2 linked regions of the Saccharopolyspora erythraea NRRL 2338 genome follow. The protein of the gene in region 1 binds, or shares a complex with, the protein of each later gene. Links are inferred from orthologs where the notes say so. Each region holds a gene or a part of one and is shown in the gene's direction. Other genes may lie near its edges.

What was found.
Region 2: the proteins of mfd (region 1) and uvrA are in contact, whole or in part, in a crystal structure (PDB 4DFC), measured with the Escherichia coli proteins. The link is inferred for Saccharopolyspora erythraea NRRL 2338 from one-to-one orthologs.

The regions. Positions count from the first base shown.
Region 1 is NC_009142.1:919,488-930,414, forward strand. What follows is about bases 4,180-8,278. They hold mfd (transcription-repair coupling factor), read left to right. Parts: upstream 4,180-4,490; coding sequence 4,491-8,078; downstream 8,079-8,278. Other genes in these bases: SACE_RS04070 (PQQ-dependent sugar dehydrogenase), read right to left, coding at 4,180-4,276. Also shown: SACE_RS04055 (4-hydroxybenzoate 3-monooxygenase), read left to right, coding at 1-688; SACE_RS04060 (LysR family transcriptional regulator), read right to left, coding at 664-1,665; SACE_RS04065 (MFS transporter), read left to right, coding at 1,801-3,048; more of SACE_RS04070, read right to left, coding at 3,095-4,179; SACE_RS04080 (BCCT family transporter), read left to right, coding at 8,375-10,069; SACE_RS04085 (hypothetical protein), read left to right, coding at 10,368-10,769; SACE_RS04090 (DUF3558 domain-containing protein), read left to right, coding at 10,778-10,927. UniProt on the Escherichia coli protein: Couples transcription and DNA repair by recognizing RNA polymerase (RNAP) stalled at DNA lesions. Mediates ATP-dependent release of RNAP and its truncated transcript from the DNA, and recruitment of nucleotide excision repair machinery to the damaged site.
Region 2 is NC_009142.1:5,942,500-5,952,767, reverse strand. The notes cover bases 2,892-6,331. They hold uvrA (excinuclease ABC subunit UvrA), read left to right. Parts: upstream 2,892-3,269; coding sequence 3,270-6,131; downstream 6,132-6,331. Also shown: SACE_RS25680 (hypothetical protein), read left to right, coding at 34-315; SACE_RS25675 (hypothetical protein), read right to left, coding at 430-852; SACE_RS25670 (MBL fold metallo-hydrolase), read right to left, coding at 831-1,508; SACE_RS25665 (maleylpyruvate isomerase family mycothiol-dependent enzyme), read right to left, coding at 1,915-2,700; SACE_RS25655 (serine hydrolase domain-containing protein), read right to left, coding at 6,534-7,910; SACE_RS25650 (TetR/AcrR family transcriptional regulator), read left to right, coding at 8,016-8,702; SACE_RS25645 (ABC transporter substrate-binding protein), read right to left, coding at 8,806-10,268. UniProt on the Escherichia coli protein: The UvrABC repair system catalyzes the recognition and processing of DNA lesions. UvrA is an ATPase and a DNA-binding protein. A damage recognition complex composed of 2 UvrA and 2 UvrB subunits scans DNA for abnormalities.

The DNA.
Region 1 (10,927 bases):
CACGACGCGCTTCCTGGTCCCGGCCCCGAAGCCGCGCCAGGACCACTTCCGGCAGTACCCGTTCGCCTGGTTCGGCATCCTCGCCGAGGCTCCGCCGTCGTCGGACGAGCTGATCTACGCCCACCACGAGAACGGTTTCGCGCTGGTCAGCACCCGTTCGCCCACGGTGCAGCGGCTCTACCTGCAGGTCGACCCGAACGACACCCCCACCGACTGGCCCGACGACCGCATCTGGCAGGAGCTGCACACCCGGGTCTCCGGAGAGGGAGCGCGGATCCTGGAGGGGCCGATCTTCCAGAAGTCGGTCCTGCACTTCCGCAGCTTCGTGTGCGAGCCGATGCAGTACGGCAGGCTGTTCCTGGCCGGCGACGCCGCGCACACCGTGCCGCCGACCGGTGCGAAGGGCATGAACCTGGCCATCGCCGACGTCTACGTGCTCTCCCGCGCCATGGCCGAGTACTTCGCGGGCGGCGAGACGGGCGCGCTCGACGCCTACACCGCGACCGTCCTGCCGCGGGTCTGGCGCGCGCAGCACTTCTCGTGGTGGATGACCTCGATGCTGCACCGCATGCCGGAGGCCAGCGGGTTCGACCTCAACCGCCAGCGCGCCGAGCTCGACTTCGTCACCCGTTCCCGCGCGGGCCGGACGCTGCTCGCAGAGAACTACGTCGGCACCCCGCTCGACTGAGACGGTCCGGTCCCGCCTGGCAGGGCGGGACCGGCCGCGCCCGGTCGGGGCGCGTCAGACGCACTCGGCCGGACCCCGCCGGCCGCGCCTGGCTGCTCCGGTGCCGCCGCGGCGATGTCCAGGAACGAACGCAGCACCGGCGTCCCGATCTCGCGCCGCCAGGCCATGGCCATCCGCGCGGTGGCCGAGACGTCGGTCAGCGGCACGAAGGTCGCTCCCGCGCGCGGGATCTGCTGCACCGACGACGGGACGACCGCGATCCCCATCCCGCCCGCGACCAGCCCGACGATGGTCTGCATGAGCCACACGTCGGGCTGGACGACGCGCGGGGTGAACCCGGCTCGCTCGCACGCCTGCGTGACGCTCGTGTAGAGGCCGGGCATGTCGTAGCGGGGCGGGAGGATGAACGGCTCGCCGGCCACCGCGCGCAGGTCGACCTCGGGGGAGTCCGCCAGCGGGTGCGTGGAGGGCAGCGCGAGCACCAGCGAGTCGTCGGCCACGCTGCGCACGTGCAGCGACGGGTCGTCGATGGGCAGGTAGAAGAAGCCCGCGTCGATCCGGCGGTCGTGCAGCCGCTCCACGATCTCGTCCGGGCGCATCTCCCGCAGGCGCAGCCGCACCTCGGGGTAGCGGGCCTTGAACTGCCGCAGGATCGGCGGCAGCACCACGTTGGACGCCGACGGGATGAAGCCGAGCGAGAGCCGCCCGACGCGGCCGCTGCCCGCTTCGCGCGTCATCTGCGCCGCGTGGTCGACCTCGTGCAGGATGCGCCGCGCCTCTTCCAGCAGCACCCGTCCGGCGTCGGTGAGCTGGGTACCGCGTGCGGTGCGGTGCACCAGTACGGCGCCCAGCTCGGTCTCCAGCTTGCGGAGCTGCGCGCTCAGCGGCGGCTGGGCGATGTGCAGCCGCGCGGCGGCACGGGTGAGGCTCTGCTCCTCGGCGATCGCCACGAAGTAGCGCAGGTGCCGCAGTTCCACGCATCCTCCCGCCGTGCCATACCTCCCGGATATGGAGCACGCTACCTGGTGGTATTGGACATATGACCCGAGTGACGTCAGTCTCCTTCTCACGTGCGACTCGACGAGGGGACTGCCGTGCCGGGTGATGGGAAGATCGACCGCGGGAACGCCCGCTGGGTGCTGCCGCTGTGCTGGACGGCGGTCCTGCTCGACGGGTTCGACCTCGTCGTGCTCGGCACGGTGCTGCCGGTGATGCTCGACGAGCGGGTGTGGGGCCTGACCCCGGCCTCGGCCTCGCTGGTCTCGACGGTCGGCCTGCTCGGCATGATGGTCGGCGCGCTGGTGATCGGCACCGTCACCGACCTCGTCGGCAGGCGGCGGGTGCTGCTGCTGTCGGTCACCTGTTTCTCGCTGTTCACCGCGTTGTGCGCGCTGGCGCCGTCGATCGTGGTGTTCGGCCTGCTGCGCTTCCTGGCCGGGCTCGGCCTCGGCGGCTGCCTGCCCACCGCGATCACGCTGGTGACCGAGTTCGCCAGGGGCGGCCGAAGCAGCAGCGCCACAACGACGATCATGACCGGCTACCACGTGGGAGCGGTGCTCACCGCGCTGCTCGGTCTGCTGCTGATCCCGGTCGTGGGCTGGCGGATGATGTTCGTCGCCGGTGCGCTGCCAGCGCTGGTGCTGGTGCCGCTGATGTGGCGCTACCTGCCGGAGTCGCGGGTCTTCCGGGCCACCGCGGACTCCGCGGCGAAGCCGGCCTCGGTGCGCGAGAACATCGCGACCCTGTTCCGCGGCGGGATGGCGGTGTCCACGGTCGCGTTCTGGGTGGCCTCGTTCCTCGGGCTGATCCTGGTCTACGGGCTCAACACCTGGCTGCCGGAGATCATGCGGGCCGCGGGCTACCCGCTCGGCGCCTCGCTCGGCCTGCTGCTGACGCTGAACGTCGGCGCGGTGCTCGGGCTGGTCGTGGCCGGCGGGGTCGCGGACCGCGCGGGCGTGAAGCGCTCGACGGTGGTGTGGTTCGCCGCGGCGGCAGTTATGCTCGCGCTGCTGAGCGTGCGGCTGCCCGCGGTCGGTCTCTACGGCGCGGTGCTGATGGCCGGGTTCTTCGTGTTCAGCGCCCAGGTGCTGGTCTACGCCTTCGTAGGCCGCGCCTACCCGGTCGCCGCCCGCGCCACCGGGCTCGGCTGGACCACCGGTGTGGGCCGGATCGGTGCGATCACCGGCCCGCTGCTCGGCGGGGCGCTGCTGACCGCGGGCATCGCGTACCCGTGGGGCTTCTACGTCTTCGGCGCGATCAGCGCGCTGGGTGCCGTGGCGATCGCGGTCGCCGCGCGGCCCGCCGCCCGTGCGGAGGTGGTGGAGGAGCCGACCGCCACCGCGTCGGAAAGGCTCGCGTAGCGGTGCGGCCGGCAGAACCTCCGGTTGCTGCCGCGGCCTTGCCGTGTCAGCCGGCGGTGATGCGCAGGATCTTGTCGTCGTCGCCGTTCGACGTGGTCACGTAGAGCGCGCCGTCCGGGCCCTGACGGGCAGCGCGCAGCCTGCCGTACGTGCCGTCGAGCGCCGCGGGCACCTCGGTGCCGCGCACGCTCCCGTCGGGATTCACCGCGTACAGCGACAACTTGGTGCCCCGCAACGCGGTCACGGCGAGCATGTCGTCGAACCGGCCCCACTGCGGTCCGGTCAGGAAAGCCGCCCCGCAGGGGGCCTCCCGCGCGCGCCCCGACGACCACACCGCGGGCACCGCGTCCGGGAAGCGCCGCAGGTCGGTCATCGGCACGGACTCGTCGTAGCTGTCCTCGGTTCCGCCCCGGGACGGGTCCCAGCCGTAGTTGCCGCCCGGCCGGAGCAGGTTGACCTCGTCGTCGCGGTCGGGCCCGTGCTCGGAGACGAACACCTGGCCGCCCGGCCGGAGCGCGACGCCCTGCGGGTTGCGGTGGCCGTAGGTCAGCAGCAGCCGCTCGTTGGGGTTCGGCGACGAGGCGAACGGGTTGTCCGGCAGCGGGTCGCCGGTGTCGACGTTCATCCGCAGCACCTTGCCGCCGAGCCCGAACCGGTCCTGCGACGTCGCGGGACGGGCGGCGTCGCCCGTGCTGACCAGCAGCGCGCCGTCCGCGGCGAGACCGGGCCTGCACCCGGAGTGCCTGCCGCTGGGGTTGACCGGCAGCCCGGTCACCAGCGGCTCGCCGACCCTCTGCGCGCTCGCGCCGTCGTCGGCCAGCCGCCAGGTGACCAGCCGGACGTCGACGGCCCGGCCGCCGGCCTGGTGGGTCTGGCAGGTGATGAAGTGCCGGTTCTCGGCGAACCGGGGATGGATCAGCAGCCCCATGGAACCGCCCTCGCCCTCGACGAGGACGTCGCCGAGGTCGGCGGCCACCGGCCGGACCTGCCCGCCCGTCAGCAGCGCGAGCCGCGCCGGGCGCTGGGTGACCAGGGCGCTGCCGTCCGGCAGGAAGCCGATGTCCCAGCCGTGCTGGAGCCCGGAGGCGGCGACCTCGACGCGCAGTTCGCCGCCGGCCACCGGCTTCGGCGCCTGCGGTACCTGCGGCGCGGGCACGGGAGGGCCGGCGGTGGCGCAACCCGCGAGAACAACCAGGCAGACCAGGGCGGATGCGGCGGACCGAAGCATGCCGCCCAGTGTGACACCGGTCATAGGCGAACGGCTGTCGTTCGGTCCGGGCGCAGGCCGTCGGGGCGGAGTCGTACGCTGGACCGGCGACCCCCCGGCAGCGGCCGCCCGACTGGTGCGTGCAGCCATGTCCACCGGCAGCCCTGGCGCATCGGGCGAAGTCCCGGGCAGGGGTGTGTCCGCGTTCTCAGACGTTCGGTGCGAGGTAGATGCCATGAGCCAGGCCGGTCCCCTGCGCGGACTGCTCGAAACCATGCTGCGCGACAGCGCCGTCCGGCAGGTCGTCGAGGCCGTGGACCGGCCGCGCCTGGTGCTGGAGGGTCCGGCGGCCGCCCGCCCGCTGGCCGCCGCCGCGCTGGCCGCCGCCGACCGCCCGGTGCTGCTGGTGACCGCGACCGGCCGGGAGGCCGAGGAGGTCGCCGCCGCGGTGTCGGACCTCATCGGCTCCGACGGCGTGGAGGTCTTCCCGTCGTGGGAGACGCTGCCGCACGAGCGGCTCTCCCCGCGCGCCGACACCGTCGGCCGCAGGCTCGCCGTGCTGCGCAGGCTCGCCCACCCCGAGGAGCACGATCACGGCCGGATCAGGGTGCTCGTCACGACGGTGCGCAGCCTCATCCAGCCGATCGCGCCCGGGCTGGGCGAGCTGGCGCCGGTGCGGCTGCGCGTCGGCGACGAGCACGACTTCGAGGAACTGGTCGAGAAGCTGGCGGCGCTGGCCTACAACCGGGTCGACATGGTCGAGAAGCGCGGCGAGTTCGCGGTGCGCGGCGGCATCGTCGACGTCTTCCCGCCCACCGAGGAGCACCCGCTGCGGGTGGAGTTCTGGGGCGACGAGGTCACCGAGGTCCGCCCGTTCTCCGTCGCCGACCAGCGGTCGCTGCCCGAAGCGCAGGACACCACCCTGTTCGCCCCCGCCTGCCGCGAGCTGCTGATCACCGAGCAGGTGCAGGAGCGCGCGGCCAAGCTCGCCGAGCAGCACGAGGCCGACGCGCACCTCAACGAGATGCTGGGCAAGATCGCCGGCGGTGCCCCGGTTGAGGGCATGGAGGCGCTGATCCCCGCGCTGTGCGAGGGGGAGATGCGGCTGCTGACCGACCTGGTCCCGGGCGGCACGCACGTCGTGGTCGCCGACCCGGAGAAGGTGCGGGCGCGGGCGGCGGACCTGGTGCGCACCGGCCAGGAGTTCCTGGAGGCGTCGTGGATGGTCGCCGCCGACGGCGGCAGGGCGCCCATCGACCTCGGCGCCTCGGCCTACCGCGGCCTGGCCGAGGTCGCCGCGCACACCGAGTCGACCGGCTTGCCGTGGTGGACGCTGACGCAGCTCAGCAGCGAGGACACCGAGGACGACGACGGAGTCGTCCGGCTCGCCCTCAAGCAGGTCGACGCCTACCGCGGCGAGGTGGAACGGGCCTTCGCCGACCTGCGCGCGCACACCACCGCCGGCGGCGCGGCGGTGCTGGTCGTGGCGGGCGCGGGCACCGCGCAGCGCGCGGTGCAGCAGCTCCGCGAGGGCGAGCTGCCCGCCCGGCTGGCCGAGGACGGGCTCACCGCAGAACCCGAGCCCGGCGTGGTCACGGTCGCCCGCGGCGGCCTGGAGGACGGCTTCGCCGCGCCCGAGGTCGCGCTCGTGGTGCTCACCGAGGCCGACCTGACCGGCGGGCGCGGCGGCACCTCCACCAAGGACATGCGCCGGATGCCGTCGCGGCGCCGCAACGCCGTCGACCCGCTCGCGCTGAAGGCCGGCGACTTCGTCGTCCACGAGCAGCACGGCATCGGCAAGTACGTCGAGATGGTGCAGCGCACCGTCGGCGGCGCCACCCGCGAGTACCTGGTGCTGGAGTACGCCAGCAGCAAGCGCGGCCAGCCCGGCGACCGGCTGTTCGTGCCCACCGACCAGCTCGACGAGGTCTCCCGCTACGTCGGCGGCGAGCTGCCCACGCTGAACAAGCTCGGCGGCTCGGACTGGAAGAACACCAAGGCCAAGGCGCGCAAGGCGGTCAAGGAGATCGCCGCCGAGCTGGTGCAGCTCTACGCCGCCCGCCAGTCGGCCCCCGGCCACGCCTTCGGCGCCGACACCCCGTGGCAGCGGGAGCTGGAGGACGCCTTCCCCTACACCGAGACCGGCGACCAGCTCGCCGCCATCGACGAGGTCAAGGCCGACATGCAGCGCGCGGTGCCCATGGACCGGGTGATCTGCGGCGACGTCGGCTACGGCAAGACCGAGATCGCCGTGCGCGCGGCGTTCAAGGCGGTGCAGGACGGCAAGCAGGTCGCGGTGCTGGTGCCCACGACCCTGCTCGCCCAGCAGCACCTCAACACCTTCACCGACCGGATGCGCTCGTTCCCGGTGACGGTCAAGGGCCTGTCGCGCTTCACCGACCCGCTGGAGTCCGAGCAGACCACCACCGGCCTGGCCGAGGGGACCGTCGACGTCGTCATCGGCACCCACCGGCTGCTGCAGACCGGCGTCCGCTACAAGGACCTCGGGCTGGTCATCGTCGACGAGGAGCAGCGCTTCGGCGTCGAGCACAAGGAGCACATCAAGGCCCTGCGCACGCACGTCGACGTGCTGACCATGTCGGCGACGCCGATCCCGCGGACGCTGGAGATGAGCATGGCCGGCATCCGCGAGATGTCGACCATCCTCACCCCGCCCGAGGAGCGCCACCCGGTGCTGACCTACGTCGGCGCCTACGACGAGAAGCAGGTCGCGGCGGCGATCCGGCGCGAGCTGCTGCGCGACGGCCAGGTCTTCTTCGTGCACAACCGGGTGCAGACCATCGAGAAGGCCGCGCGGCACCTGCGCGAGCTCGTTCCGGAGGCGCGGATCGTCACCGCGCACGGGCAGATGAACGAGGACCGGCTGGAGAAGATCATCCAGGGCTTCTGGGAGCGCGAGCACGACGTGCTCGTGTGCACCACGATCGTGGAGACCGGCCTGGACATCTCCAACGCCAACACCCTGATCGTGGAACGCTCCGACGTGCTGGGCCTCTCGCAGCTGCACCAGCTGCGCGGCCGGGTCGGACGCGCCCGCGAGCGCGGCTACGCCTACTTCCTGTACCCGGAGGAGAAGCCGCTGACCGACACCGCGCACGACCGGCTGGCCACCATCGCGCAGAACTCCGAGCTGGGCGCGGGCATGGCGGTGGCGATGAAGGACCTGGAGATCCGGGGCGCGGGCAACATCCTCGGCGCGGAGCAGTCCGGCCACATCGCGGGCGTCGGCTTCGACCTCTACGTGCGGCTGGTCGGCGAGGCCGTCGAGGCGTTCCGCAGGCACGCCGGGGCCGAGCCCGGGGCGGGCGAGGAGGAGCTGCCGGAGGTGCGGGTCGACCTGCCGGTGGACGCCCACATCCCGCACGACTACGTGCCGGGGGAGCGGCTGCGGCTGGAGGCCTACCGCAAGATCGCCGCGGCGGGCGACACCGAGGCCCTCGACGCGGTGCGGGCCGAGCTCACCGACCGCTACGGTTCCCTGCCCGAGCCGGTCGAGCGCCTGCTCAAGGTCGCGGCGTTCCGCCAGCTGTGCCGCGCGCACGGGGTCACGGAGGTGACCCAGCAGGGCACGTCGCTGCGGGCGGCGCCGCTGGAACTGGCCGACTCGCAGCTCGTCCGGCTCAAGCGGCTGTATCCCAAGGCGGTGTACAAGGCCGCGGTGCGCACCGTCTCGGTGCCGCGGCCGACCGAGGGCGCCGCGGGCGGCCGGATCGGCGCGCCGCCGCTGCGCGACGAAGCGCTGCTGGACTGGTGCGCGAAGCTGCTCGAGTCGCTGGCCGGGCGCCCGGCGCCGGTGGGCTAGGGAACGCAGACGTCGTTCGCGTAGGGGCGCCGGTGGCGGAGCGGTCCGGCGCTCACACCGCCGCATCGTGAAACAAGCCCGACTCACCGGCGCCGTCGTCGGGCCGCGTTCCGCGGCACCGCCTGCCGGGGTCGCCCGCCGGGGTCGCCTGCCGGGGGCGTCCGCCGCCCGGTGTCACCCTCGCAGGTCAGACCACGGGAGTGGCGCGCGTGGCGGGGGGCACTCCTGAGTTGCCGGGAACGCGCCTTCGAGTGACGGTTGACGCGACTCCCATGGTCACGAGGAGGCGCGACGTCATGACGGAGCAGAGAGATCTCGTTCAGGTGCCCGGTGCGGGCGCGAACGAGCACCGGGCGCGCACCGACTTCGTCGTCTTCGGGGTCACCTCCGCCATCACGGTGTTCTTCGTCCTGTGGGGCGCGCTGTCGACCAGGACGCTGGGCAAGGCCGCGAGCAGCGCGCTGTCCTGGCTGGTGACCAACATCGGCTGGGGTTTCGTGCTGGCGTCCACCGCGTTCGTCGTGTTCGCCCTGTGGCTGGCCTTCAGCCGCTACGGCACGATCCCGCTCGGCGCCGACGACGAGCAGCCGGAGTTCCGCACCGTCTCCTGGATCGCGATGATGTTCAGCGCCGGCATGGGCATCGGCCTGATGTTCTTCGGCGTCAGCGAACCCCTGGCGCACTTCGTCAACCCGCCGCCGGGGACCGTGCCGCCTTTCTCCGACGAGGCCGTCGAGGTCTCGATGGCGACCACCCTGTTCCACTGGACCCTGCACCCTTGGTCGATCTACGCGGTGGTCGGGATGGCCATCGCCTACAGCAGCTTCCGCCGCGGCCGCAAGCAGCTGATCAGTGCGGTGTTCGCACCGCTGATCGGACGGCGCCGCTGCGACGGGCCCATCGGCAAGCTGATCGACATCCTCGCGCTGTTCGCCACCCTGTTCGGCTCGGCGGCGTCGCTGGGCCTGGGCACCCTGCAGATCCAGGGCGGTATGCAGGCGGCGGGCTGGATCGGCGGGGTCGGCAGCACCGTGCTGGTCCTGATCATCTTGGTTCTGACCATCTGCTTCATCCTGTCGGCGGTCTCGGGCATCGCCCGCGGCATCCAGTGGCTGTCCAACATCAACATGGTGCTGGCCGCCCTGCTCGCGCTGTTCGTGTTCGTGGTCGGGCCGACGGTGTTCATCCTGGACCTGCTGCCGACGTCGGTCGGCGTCTACCTGCGCGACTTCGCGACCATGATCGCCAGGTCCGGCGCGACCGGCGGTACCGAGATGAACACCTGGCTGTCGAGCTGGACGATCTTCTACTGGGCGTGGTGGATCTCGTGGACGCCCTTCGTGGGCATGTTCATCGCCCGCATCAGCCGGGGCCGCACGATCCGGCAGTTCGTCGGCGGCGTGATCCTGGTACCGAGCGCGGTCAGCCTGGTGTGGTTCTGCATCCTCGGCGGCAGCGCGATCAGCATCCAGGACCGCGGCATCGACGTCTACCGCAGCGGTGGCGAGGAGGCACAGACCTTCGCGGTGCTGGAGACGCTGCCGCTTTCGCTGATCACGACAGTGCTGGTGATGGTCCTGGTTGCGATCTTCTTCGTGTCGGGCGCGGACGCGGCGTCGGTGGTCATGGGCACGCTGGCCCAGCGCGGCACGATCGAACCGACCCGGTGGATGGTGATCTTCTGGGGTGCCGCGACCGGGGCGGTGGCCGCGATCATGCTGGTCATCGGCGGTGAGGACGCGCTGAGCGGGATCCAGAACCTGACCTTCATCGCCTCGGCGCCGTTCGCGATCGTCATGGTGCTGCTGTGCGTGGCGCTGACCAAGGACCTGCGCGACGACCCGTTGATGCGGCGCGGCCAGAAGGGCGCCGAGGTCCTGGAGCAGGCCGTCATCGCGGGCACCGAGCGCCACGGCAAGGACTTCCGGCTGGAGGTCGGCCCAATGGATTCCGGCGAGGAGGGTTCGCAGGGCGGCGGTCGGCAGTCCTGATCCCGTCTGGAATATGCCAACTGGCTCATTGCGCGCGGCCCGCGCGACGGTAGTGTCCTCGGCAGGGCTTGGCCGCTGGACGCCGATGCGCGCGGACGATAACCCGGGGTGACCGAGCGAGGTATCCACTGCTCGGAGGAAATCGCTCCTCGGCGGAGTTGCCGAAGTTGCGGCATAAGCATGAAATCCGGTAGCTACGGCCATCAATACCGCAACGGTCACTGATTCCTTCGGTGACTCTCTGTCAAACTCGGGCCGGTCCTTGTGGCGAATTGCCTTGGGGAGCCCGGGAGGTCCCATGGGAATCGTGAAGGCGTCCTTGGCCGTGTCGCCGGACGGTGCGAGCCAGCGCCCGGCCGCGGCCGACCAGGCGCTGAGCGCCGGAGCGGCCACCAGCGTCGGCTTCGAGGTGGACCGCGCCGAGATCCCCCACGTGATCGCCGACCTCCAGCACGCCGAGGCGGCGCTGGTCGACGCGATGCAGAAGGCCCAACTCCTCGGCGACTACGTGCGCCCACCCGGCCTGGACCCCCACAGCGCCGAAGCGGCCGAGCGGCTCGGGCCGAAGGCCGCCAGTTCGTACCTACGGGCGGCGGAGCCCCGCATCGACGGCATCCAGGCCCTCATAGCGGAGCTGTTGGCCTCCATGCGTGCGTACGACGCCCAAGAAGACGAGATAGCGAACTCGCTCTTTAGGTGAGGATAGCCGTGATCAAGAAGTCCGCACTGGTGCTCGCTCCGCTGCTGACGAGCGTTCTGATCACGGGTTGCGGTGCACCGGCGGCGGTCTCCCCGCCGCCGGCTCCTCCTCCGGACCTGCACGGCGCTCCGAGTGTGGACAAACCGTTGGAGACGGGG
Region 2 (10,268 bases), 5.0 Mb from region 1 along the record:
AGCCGACGACCGAAGCGACGCGTTGCCGCCACGGTGATCAGCGCGGTTCTCTGCCTCGTGCTGGACCTCGTCACGCTCTACGCCGTTGCCTCGTCGTTCCTGATGAGCCCGCGCGGACCATGGGACGACGACGTGCTCACCGCCATCCAGGTGAGTTCCTTCGCCGGTGGTCTGCTCGCTGTGCTGGGCGGACTGCTTCGAACCCTGCCCGTTGCCCGTCGCTGGTTGTCCTGGTGGTGGTTCCTGCCACCGATGGTGCTGCTGCTGGCCGCGATTGCGCGGTTCGGTTCGATGGACATCGCCTACCCGTCCTGATCGACCTGGCCGAGACGGCGACGAGAGGCTTCTTGCGCTTGCCGCCAGGGTCGAGGAGTAGCCGGCCAGGCACCGGTGCTCCTTCGCGGGATTCTCCTACCCAGGACCCGAAAGTCAGAACCTGATGGTGGTTTCGTGGACGTGCTGCCAGCGGAAGCCGTTGGGGGCGGCTGGGTCCTGGCGGAGGACGGCGGTGGTGCGGCGCTGGGTGGTTCTGCCGTGGTGGCGGTGGGTTTCGCGGAAGCGCACCACCGCGAGGTCGGGCGAGGACGTCACGAGCTCGATGTCGCTCACGGCGATCTCCAGGCCAGGCGTGGTGTTGCGGGATTCGGCCAGGTCGCTGAAGAGGTCCTCGGCGGCGAGGGCCGCGCCTTCCACGGTGGTCATGGTGAAGCCGGGCGAGTGCGACTCGCGCAGTTCGTCGATGACCGACGAGTCGCACTCGGTCCCCAGCCAGCGTGCGAGCAGGCGGTGCTGCCGCTCGACTTCGGCGGCGACGCGGCCGGCGAGGTCGGTCACCAGCCGCGCTCGCGCCACTCGGCGAGCTTGGGGCGCTCGGCACCGAGGGTGGAGTCGTCGCCGTGCCCCGGGTAGAACCAGGTGTCGTCGGGCAGCTCGGCGAAGACGCGGGTCTCGACGTCGTCGATCAGGGAGCGGAAGTCCTCCGGCGACGTGGTCTTGCCGACCCCGCCCGGGAACAGCGAGTCGCCGGTGAACAGATGCGGGTGACCGGCCGGGTCGCGGTAGAGCAGGGCGATCGAACCCGGCGTGTGCCCGCGCAGGTGGATGACCTCCAGCGCGGCCTCGCCGACCTGGATCGTCTCGCCGTGCTCGACCAGGCGGTCCGGCGGCACCGGCAGCTCCGAGGCGTCGGCCGGGTGGGCCATGGTGTAGGCGCCGGTCTGGCCCGCGACCGCACCCAGCGCCTGCCAGTGGTCGCCGTGGCGGTGGGTGGTGACGATCGTGCGCAGGCGGGGGCGCTGGTCGTCGTGGCCGAGCAGGTCGGCCAGCCGCTCGGAGTCGTTCGCCGCGTCGATCAGCAACGCGTCGCCGGTCCTGCGGCAGACCAGCAGGTAGGCGTTGTTGTCCATCGGGCCGACGGACATCTTGGTGATGGTCAGCTCGTCCAGCTCGCGCCGGGCCGGAGCGCCGCCGGCCTCGACGTGTCCCGTGTACTGTCCTCGTGGCTCCACGCCAGCGAGCCTAACGGCCCGGGGAGGCGCGGCTCACATCAGCCGTGGGTGAGGCCCCTGTGCGGGGGATCATCCGCCCCCGCCCATGCAGTGGGCGGCAACCCAGGCGGCGGACGACGTCCCAGGCGGCGGGCAGGGAGCGGACGCGGCCCAGGCACCGGACACCTTCCAGGCGGCGGGGACAGCGGCCCATGCAGCCGACGACTGCCCATGCAGCCGACGACCACGGCCCGTGCAGCAGACCACGGCCCGTGCAGCGAACAAAGGCGTGCGCAGCGAACAAAGGCGTGCGCGCTGGATCAACAGCCCCGGCCCGGCAGCCCGAGCCGGAAGCTACGGGTGTTGCGAATGGGACGATCGCGCACTTCCGTTGCGGGAGAACGCAGAACGCCCGAGCCCCCGACCCTCAGAGCCAGGGCGGCAGGGTCGGCAGGGGGTCGCCGGTGAGCCGCTCGCCGCTGGTGCGTCCGAGCAGCCATCCCAGCATCGCGCCGGGGTCGCCGTGCACCTGGCTGGGCCGCGACGTCGTCCCGCGCAGCTCCCAGCTGCGCTCCCGCCCGTCGAAGTCGACCACGACGGTGAGCGCGGGCACGTCGTGCCTGCCGCCGAACTGCTGGACGACGTCCTCGAGGATCTCCTCGACGTCGGGGCGCGGGATGTCGTCGAACCCGAAGCCGTGGTCGAGGTCGACCAGGTGCACCCACAGCTCCAGCAGGCGCCCGCGCAGCACGCCGTGCGCCGGGATCGGGTCGCCCGCCCAGTCCAGGACCTCCGCGGTCCAGGCCCACACCGGCAGCTCGCAGGCGGCGCGGGCGAAGCGCTCGCACGACGCCGCGAGATCCTCCAGCAGCAGCTGCCTGCCGCGCACCGCGCCCTCTTCGATGTCGGCGTCGCGGTCCGACGCGCTGGCGTACATGGGGTGCTCGACGCCCGTGCGCGCCCACCGCAGCAGGTTCAGGAACCCGTCGGCGTTGCGCGCCACGTGCGATATGACGTGCGCCCGGGTCCACCCCGGCAGCAGGCTCGGCCCGTGGATCGACAGCTCGTCGAGGCTCCTGGCGGTCTCCATGAAGCGGTCGCCGGCCTGCTCGATGGCGGCCAGTGCGACCGAGGTCCGGTGGGCTAGCTGCGCGGCGCCGGTGGTGCTGTCGATGTTGCTACGGTCGCCGGCCCCGAGAGCGATGTCAGCCATGGGTCGTCCTCGCTTCAAAAGGGGATTGCCGGTGCTGCACGCCGGTGAGGTTTCGAGAGTAGATGCGATGGCGCCGAGGCCGACAGTGCCCATTCCGGGGTAATTTTGCGTATTGTCGGACGAGGCCCCGGCGCGGTGACGCCGTCCTCACGGCCAGTCACTCGTTCAGGTGACAGCGAGTGACAGTGGACACAGGTCACGCGGTGGTGGACCGGACGCGATCCGAGACTGTCGGTGCCCCCGAATAGCATTGATGTGCGACGTCCTGCAGGCGTTTCACCCCGGCGCCGACCGCGGTGCACCAAACCGGTGCACCGGCACGGTGGACCAAACCGGTGCACCGGCACGGTGGGCCAACCGGCGCACCAACGCGGTGCACCACGGTGCACTGGTCGGTGCACCACTCCGGTGCACCACCGCGGTGCCCGACGCCGGTGTCTCGCCCGGGACGTGCTCGCTGACCCGTTGGGGCCGGCACCGCCTCCTGCCCACACCCGGGCCCGCCCGACACCGGGCCCGCACCGCCGGGGGGTCGCACCCGACCCGGCGAGAACTTCGAAGGGATTGCAGTGGCTGACCGCCTTGTCGTCCGCGGCGCCCGTGAGCACAACCTGCGCGGGATCGACCTCGATCTGCCCCGGGACAGCCTGATCGTGTTCACCGGGCTGTCCGGCTCCGGGAAGTCGAGCCTGGCTTTCGACACGATCTTCGCCGAGGGGCAGCGACGCTACGTCGAGTCGCTGTCCGCCTACGCCCGGCAGTTCCTCGGGCAGATGGACAAGCCCGACGTCGACTTCATCGAGGGCCTGTCGCCGGCGGTTTCCATCGACCAGAAGTCGACCAGCCGCAACCCGCGGTCCACGGTGGGCACCATCACCGAGGTCTACGACTACCTGCGGCTGCTCTACGCCCGCGCGGGCAAGCCGCACTGCCCGGTGTGCGGCGAGGCGATCAGCAAGCAGACCCCGCAGCAGATCGTCGACCAGGTGCTGGCGATGCCGGAGCGCACCAAGTTCCAGGTGCTGGCCCCGGTGGTGCGCAGCCGCAAGGGCGAGTACGTCGACCTCTTCGAGAAGCTGCAGTCGCAGGGCTACGCCCGCGCCCGGGTCGACGGCGTCGTGCACCCGCTGGAGAACCCGCCGAAGCTGAAGAAGCAGGAGAAGCACGACATCGAGGTCGTGATCGACCGGCTCACCGTCAAGCCCACCGCCAAGCAGCGGCTGACCGACTCGGTCGAGACCGCGCTGCGGCTGGCCGACGGCCTGGTGCTGCTGGAGTTCGTCGACGCCGAGGAGAACGACCCCCACCGCGAGCGCAAGTTCTCCGAGAACCTGGCCTGCCCCAACGGACATCCGCTGGGAGTCGACGAGCTGGAGCCGCGCTCGTTCTCCTTCAACTCCCCCTACGGCGCCTGCCCGGACTGCGCCGGCCTGGGCATCCGCAAGGAGGTCGACCCGGAGCTGGTCGTGCCCGACGAGGAGCTGTCGCTGGAGGAAGGCGCGATCGCGCCGTGGGCGGGCGGGCACACCGCCGAGTACTTCACCCGGCTGCTGACCTCGCTGTCGGAGGCGATCGGCTTCCGGATGGACACCCCGTGGAACCGGCTGCCGACCAAGGTCAAGAAGGCGGTGCTGCACGGCACCAACGACCAGGTCCACGTGCGCTACAAGAACCGCTACGGCCGCACCCGCTCCTACTACGCCAACTACGAGGGCGTCATCCCGTTCCTGGAACGCAGGCTGGAGCAGACCGAGTCCGACTACGCGCGCGAGAAGTACGAGGGCTACATGCGCGACGTGCCGTGCCCGGCGTGCGACGGCACCCGCCTCAAGCCCGAGATCCTCGCGGTGACGATGGAGGGCGCCGAGACCGGCGAGATGTCCATCGCCGAGGTCAGCGCGCTCAGCGTGCGCGAGTGCGCGGACTTCCTGAACGGGCTGGTGCTCGGCCCGCGCGAGGAGATGATCGCCGGGCGGGTGCTCAAGGAGGTGCAGGCGAGGCTGGGTTTCCTGCTCGACGTCGGCCTGGACTACCTGTCGCTGGACCGCGCCGCGGGCACGCTCTCCGGTGGTGAGGCGCAGCGCATCCGGCTGGCCACCCAGATCGGTTCGGGACTGGTCGGCGTGCTCTACGTGCTCGACGAGCCCTCGATCGGCCTGCACCAGCGCGACAACCACCGGCTGCTGGAGACGCTGAGCAGGCTGCGCGACCTCGGCAACACGCTGATCGTCGTCGAGCACGACGAGGACACCGTGCGCAGCGCCGACTGGATCGTCGACATCGGTCCCGGCGCGGGTGAGCACGGCGGTCAGGTCGTGCACAGCGGCCCGTACAAGGAACTGCTCGACAACGAGGCGTCGATCACCGGCGACTACCTCGCGCGGCGCAAGCACATCCCGCTGCCGGAGACCCGGCGGCGCAACGACCCCAAGCGCCAGCTCACCGTCGTCGGCGCCCGCGAGCACAACCTGCACCGCATCGACGTGTCGTTCCCGCTGGGCTGCCTGGTGGCGGTGACCGGGGTGTCCGGCTCGGGCAAGTCCACGCTGGTCAACGACATCCTCGCGTCGGTGCTGGCGAACAAGCTCAACGGCGCGCGCCAGGTCCCCGGCAGGCACACCCGCGTCAACGGGCTGGGCAACGTCGACAAGCTGGTGCAGGTCGACCAGTCGCCGATCGGGCGGACCCCGCGGTCGAACCCGGCGACCTACACCGGAGTCTTCGACCACATCCGCAAGCTGTTCGCGGCGACCACCGAGGCCAAGGTGCGCGGCTACCAGCCGGGCCGGTTCTCCTTCAACGTCAAGGGCGGCCGGTGCGAGGCGTGCGCGGGCGACGGCACGCTGAAGATCGAGATGAACTTCCTGCCCGACGTCTACGTGCCGTGCGAGGTGTGCAAGGGCGCCCGGTACAACCGGGAGACCCTGGAGGTGCACTACAAGGGCAAGACGATCGCCGAGGTCCTGGACCTGCCGATCGAGGAGGCCGCGGAGTTCTTCAAGCCGATCAACGCCATCCACCGTCACCTGCGGACGCTGGTTGACGTCGGCCTCGGCTACGTCCGGCTCGGGCAGCCCGCGCCGACGCTGTCCGGCGGTGAGGCGCAGCGGGTGAAGCTGGCCAGCGAGCTGCAGAAGCGCTCGACGGGCAAGACGGTCTACATCCTCGACGAGCCGACGACGGGTCTGCACTTCGAGGACATCCGCAAGCTGCTCGGCGTGGTCAACAGCCTGGTGGACAAGGGCAACACGGTGATCGTCATCGAGCACAACCTCGACGTCATCAAGACCGCGGACTGGGTGCTGGACATGGGACCGGAGGGCGGTAACGGCGGCGGCGAGCTGATCGCGGAGGGCACTCCGGAGGAGGTCGCCGAGGTCGAGGACAGCTACACCGGCCGGTTCCTGGCGCCGATCCTCGCCGAGGGCTGAGGTCCCGGACCGGTTCCGAGGCTGGTCCGCGCCGAGGGCTGACCCGGCGCCGGTTCTCCCACAGCGGCGATCCCGCCTGGTCAGGCCGCGCCAGGTCAGGCGGGGTGCCGGGCGAGCGGCGTCGGTCCGGTCTGGTCAGGCGGGCCGCGGCGGTCGGTCTGGCGTGGTCAGGTGGGCGGCAAGCGGCGCGGTGGTCGGTCAGGCTGGTCAGGTGGGCGGCGGGCGGCGCGGTGGTCGGTCAGGCTGGTCAGACGGTGGCCGAGCGGCGTGGGCGGTGGGTTTGGCCTGGTCAGGCGGGCTGCCGAGTGCGCCGCAACCGGTCCGGCCCGTCAGGCGGCGTGGGTGGTTGGCCCGGCTGGTCAGGTGGGCGGCCGAGCGGCGCGGGCAGTAGGCCCGACCTGGTCAGCGTGCGGCGGGGACGCGGCCGAAAAGCCTGCCCCCGAGGTCCGCGCCCACGACCGCGCCGCTGCCGTCGCGGGTGAAGTAGCCGCGCTCCCCCTGCAGGCCGCCCTCGGTGACGATGTACTCGTCGCCGTCGCCGGGCAGGAAACCGACGGCGGCCGGCGGGTAGTCCGGGGCCATCTCGACGTCCGAGGCGTGGCGGATCTCCGGCCTGATCCCGACGCCGAGAGTGAGCCGGGAGCCGTCGGTGGCGATGTCGAGGTACATGGCGTCGTTCTCGTAGCGTCCGGCGACCTCCCGAGCCCGGGTGTCGTCGTGCGGCACCGGCTGCGGGTCCCGATCCACCACCCCGAGGTAGTGCTCCAGCGCCCACCGGACGACTGCCCGGTTGCACGGGTGGCCGTCCGGTCCGGCGTTGGACAGCGAGACGACGGCGAAGTCCCGTTCGGGCACGATGAGCAGCTCGGCGAACTGGCCGTTGCCCGATCCGCCGTGCCCGATGGTGCGCACGCCGCCGACGTCGCGCAGGAACCAGCAGATCCCGACGCCGTCGCCCAGGGAGCTCGCCCGCAGCGCGACCGTCTGCTCCCGCATGCGGTGCAGCGCATCGGCGGGCAGCACGCCGTCTCCGGTGCCGAGGTGGAAGCGGGCCCAGCGCAGCAGGTCGCCCACCGACGACACGATGCCCCCGCCGGGGTCGTTGCCGCGGGCGCCGGCTCGCCACGCCTTCCACGGCCGCGCGAACCGCAGCTCCCCGTCGTCGCCGCGGTTGTGCCCGACGGCGAACGACCGGACCACGACGTCGTCGAGGTCGAAGAACGTGTTGGTCAGCCCGACCGGCTCCAGCACCAAAGAGGCAACGGCCTTCTCGAAGGGCAGGCCCGTGACCTTCTCGACGACCAGCCCTGCCAGGTTGTAGGCGGCCTGGCTGTAAGAGGCGCGTTCGCCGGGCTCGCCGATCATCGGCAGTCCGGCCATCCTGGCGACGAACCCGGCAAGCGAGTCGGCCTCGTCACCGGCTTCGACGACGTTCCAGTCCAGTCCCGAGGTGTGGTTGAGCAGGTGCCACACCGTGATCTTCGCGGCGGCGCGCTCGTCGCTGAGCCGCAGCTCGGGGACGTAGTGGAGCACCGGTGCCGCCAGCTCCACCTTCCCTTCGGCGGCCAGGCGCACCAGCGCGGTCGCCGTGAACGTCTTCGTCACCGACGCCAGGTGGAACAGCGTGGTCTCGTCGACCGGGCGCGGGTTGTCGACGCTGGTGATGCCGTGGGACGCGCGGATCTCCCGGCCGTCCGCCCACACCCCGGCGGCGACGCCGGGGATGCCGAACTCCGTCGCGGCCGCCTCGACCGCACCGGCCAGCTCGCGCTGTGTCATCGGGTCCCCCTCCGAGCGACTGAACTAAGTACAAGGGAGAACATAGACCCTTCTTGAACAAAGTTCAAGCAATGCCCTGAACATTGTTCAACTAGGCTTTCGGTCATGCCGCGAGACACGCTGACCGCAGACCAGATCGTGCGCGCCGCGATCGCACTGCTCGACGACGAGGGACTGGACGGGCTCAACATGCGCAGCCTGGGCAAACGGCTCGGCGTCGCGGCCACGGCGATCTACTGGCACATCGCGACCAAGGAGCAGCTGGTCCAGCTCGCGGGCGATGCGATCTGGGACGAGGTGGAGCTGCCCGATCCGGACTCCGCGGACTGGCGGTCCGCCGCGACGGCCGTGGCCACGAGCACGCACGCGATGCTCGTCCGGCACCCCTGGCTCGGGCAGGCGTTCGGCAGCTATCTGCTCTCCGGGCCGGCGAAGGCCCGCCGCGACGAGCACACCCTCGCCATCTACGAGAAGGCCGGTTTCGCCCCCGACGACGCCGACCGCGCGGCGGCCACCGTGCTGATCTTCGTGCTCGGCAGCGCCCTCGGGCCCGCGGCGCAGGTCTCGCTGACCCGGCGGCTGAACCGCGACGGGGGCAACGCCGAACAGCGGCTCGCCGAGACCATGGCCCGCAGCGCGGAGATCGCCGAGCAGTTCCCGCGCCTGCGCGAGCGCATCGGCACCCCTGCCGCCGTCAACTACGCCGCGGCACCCGACAACACCTTCGAGTTCGGTCTGCGCTCCATCCTCGACGGCTTCGAGGCCCGCCTCGCCGAGCGCGGCGACGGGTGAACCGTCCAGGCCGCTTGCACCTCACCGGAAACCGCCTGCCCGCAGCCGAGTTCGAGGCATCCGGTCCGAGGCCGCGACGGCTCACGGCACAGCCCGCGACGGCTCACGGCACGGGGCAGCGGGGGTCGCGGTGGGCGACCGGGTCGCGCTGGAAGCGGCCGCAGACCAGTTCGTCCTCGGGCGGGGTGCCCGCCCCGCCGGTGACGCGCAGGATCGAGATCGACTTGTCCACCGGGATCTGCCCGCCCGCCCCGTAGTCGATGGTCCCGCTGGAGCCGACGAACGGCGCCTTGCCGATGCCCCGCCACACCGTGCCGCCGGTGACCGGCGTGCGCTGGGTGGGCGCCGGGTTGTCCCCGTCCATGCCGGTGATCGTCTGCACCGCCAGCGCGATGACCTCCAGCGCGTCGCGGGCCAGCAGTCCGCGTCCGCGCAGCGGCGTGCCCTGCTGGCTCTGCGGGTCCCACGCGCTGCGGCCGGTGAAGGACACGTGGTCGAGCACGACGCCCTCGTGGTCGTCCATCGCGTCGTCGAGCACGAGCTTGCTGGTGTCGTCACCGGCCAGCAGTTGCGGGTAGTTCTCCGGTTTCCCGCACTCGGGCGGCATCTTCGTCAGGAACGTCGCCAGGTCGTTGGCCCGCCCGGCGAAGAACACCAGGTTCTGCTTGCCGCACGGGATCCGGTCGCTGTCCGGCATCGGCTCGATGCCGCGCGCCCGCAGCTCGCCCGCGGTGAGCTGGGCGAGGTCGTGGCTGTAGAGGTCGCGCGGGTTGGAGTAGATCAGGACGTTGTCCGGCCGCCTCGGCGCCCCGGTGCGCGGGTCGACCGGCCCGGCGGCGATGTAGTTGGCCACGACCTTCGCCTCCCAGGCGTTGGATGGGGCCACCTGGTAGAACAGCGGGCTCGACTCGGACAGCAGGTCGGCGGAGATCGTGGTGCCGACCATCGGCACCCCCTCGGCTTCCAGCGCCTCGATCGTGTCCACGGTCGCCTGCCAGCTCCCGCCGAGCCCGGCCACCGCCACCACCGAGTCGTCGCGTCCGACCAGCTCCGCGACGTCGGCGGCGACCCGCGGCCCGTGCTTCATCCGCAGCCCGCCGTTGGCCAGCACCACCTTCATGAGCACGTTGCGCCCCAGCGACTCCCGCTGCATCACCGCGACTCCGTCCAGCTCGTCGGCGATGCCGGCCAGCGTCGGCGGATCGTCGTCGGAGCTGGGGAAGGTGCTGAAGTAGACGACGGTGGGGTGCGGCAGGTTCGGCTGGTCCTCCCAGCGCCGCTCGGCCTCCTCGTTCTGCTCGGCGATCTTCTCCTGCGCCGCCACCATGCGCGCGTCGTGCGCGGAGAAGAAGCGGGAGGTGCTGGTGGTGTCGGAAACCCCGATGCATTCGCCGTCGACCTCGCCGATGTCGGAGTTCTGGTACGGCCACCACTGCCCGCAGTGGGTCCGGAGGTAGCCGGCGTAACCGGCGGTGGAGCCGACGAGCAGCAGGAGCACCAGCAGCAGCGGCGTGCGGCGCACCAGCTTGGAGCGCTTCAGCGGCAGGTGCGCGCGTCCCAGCGCGC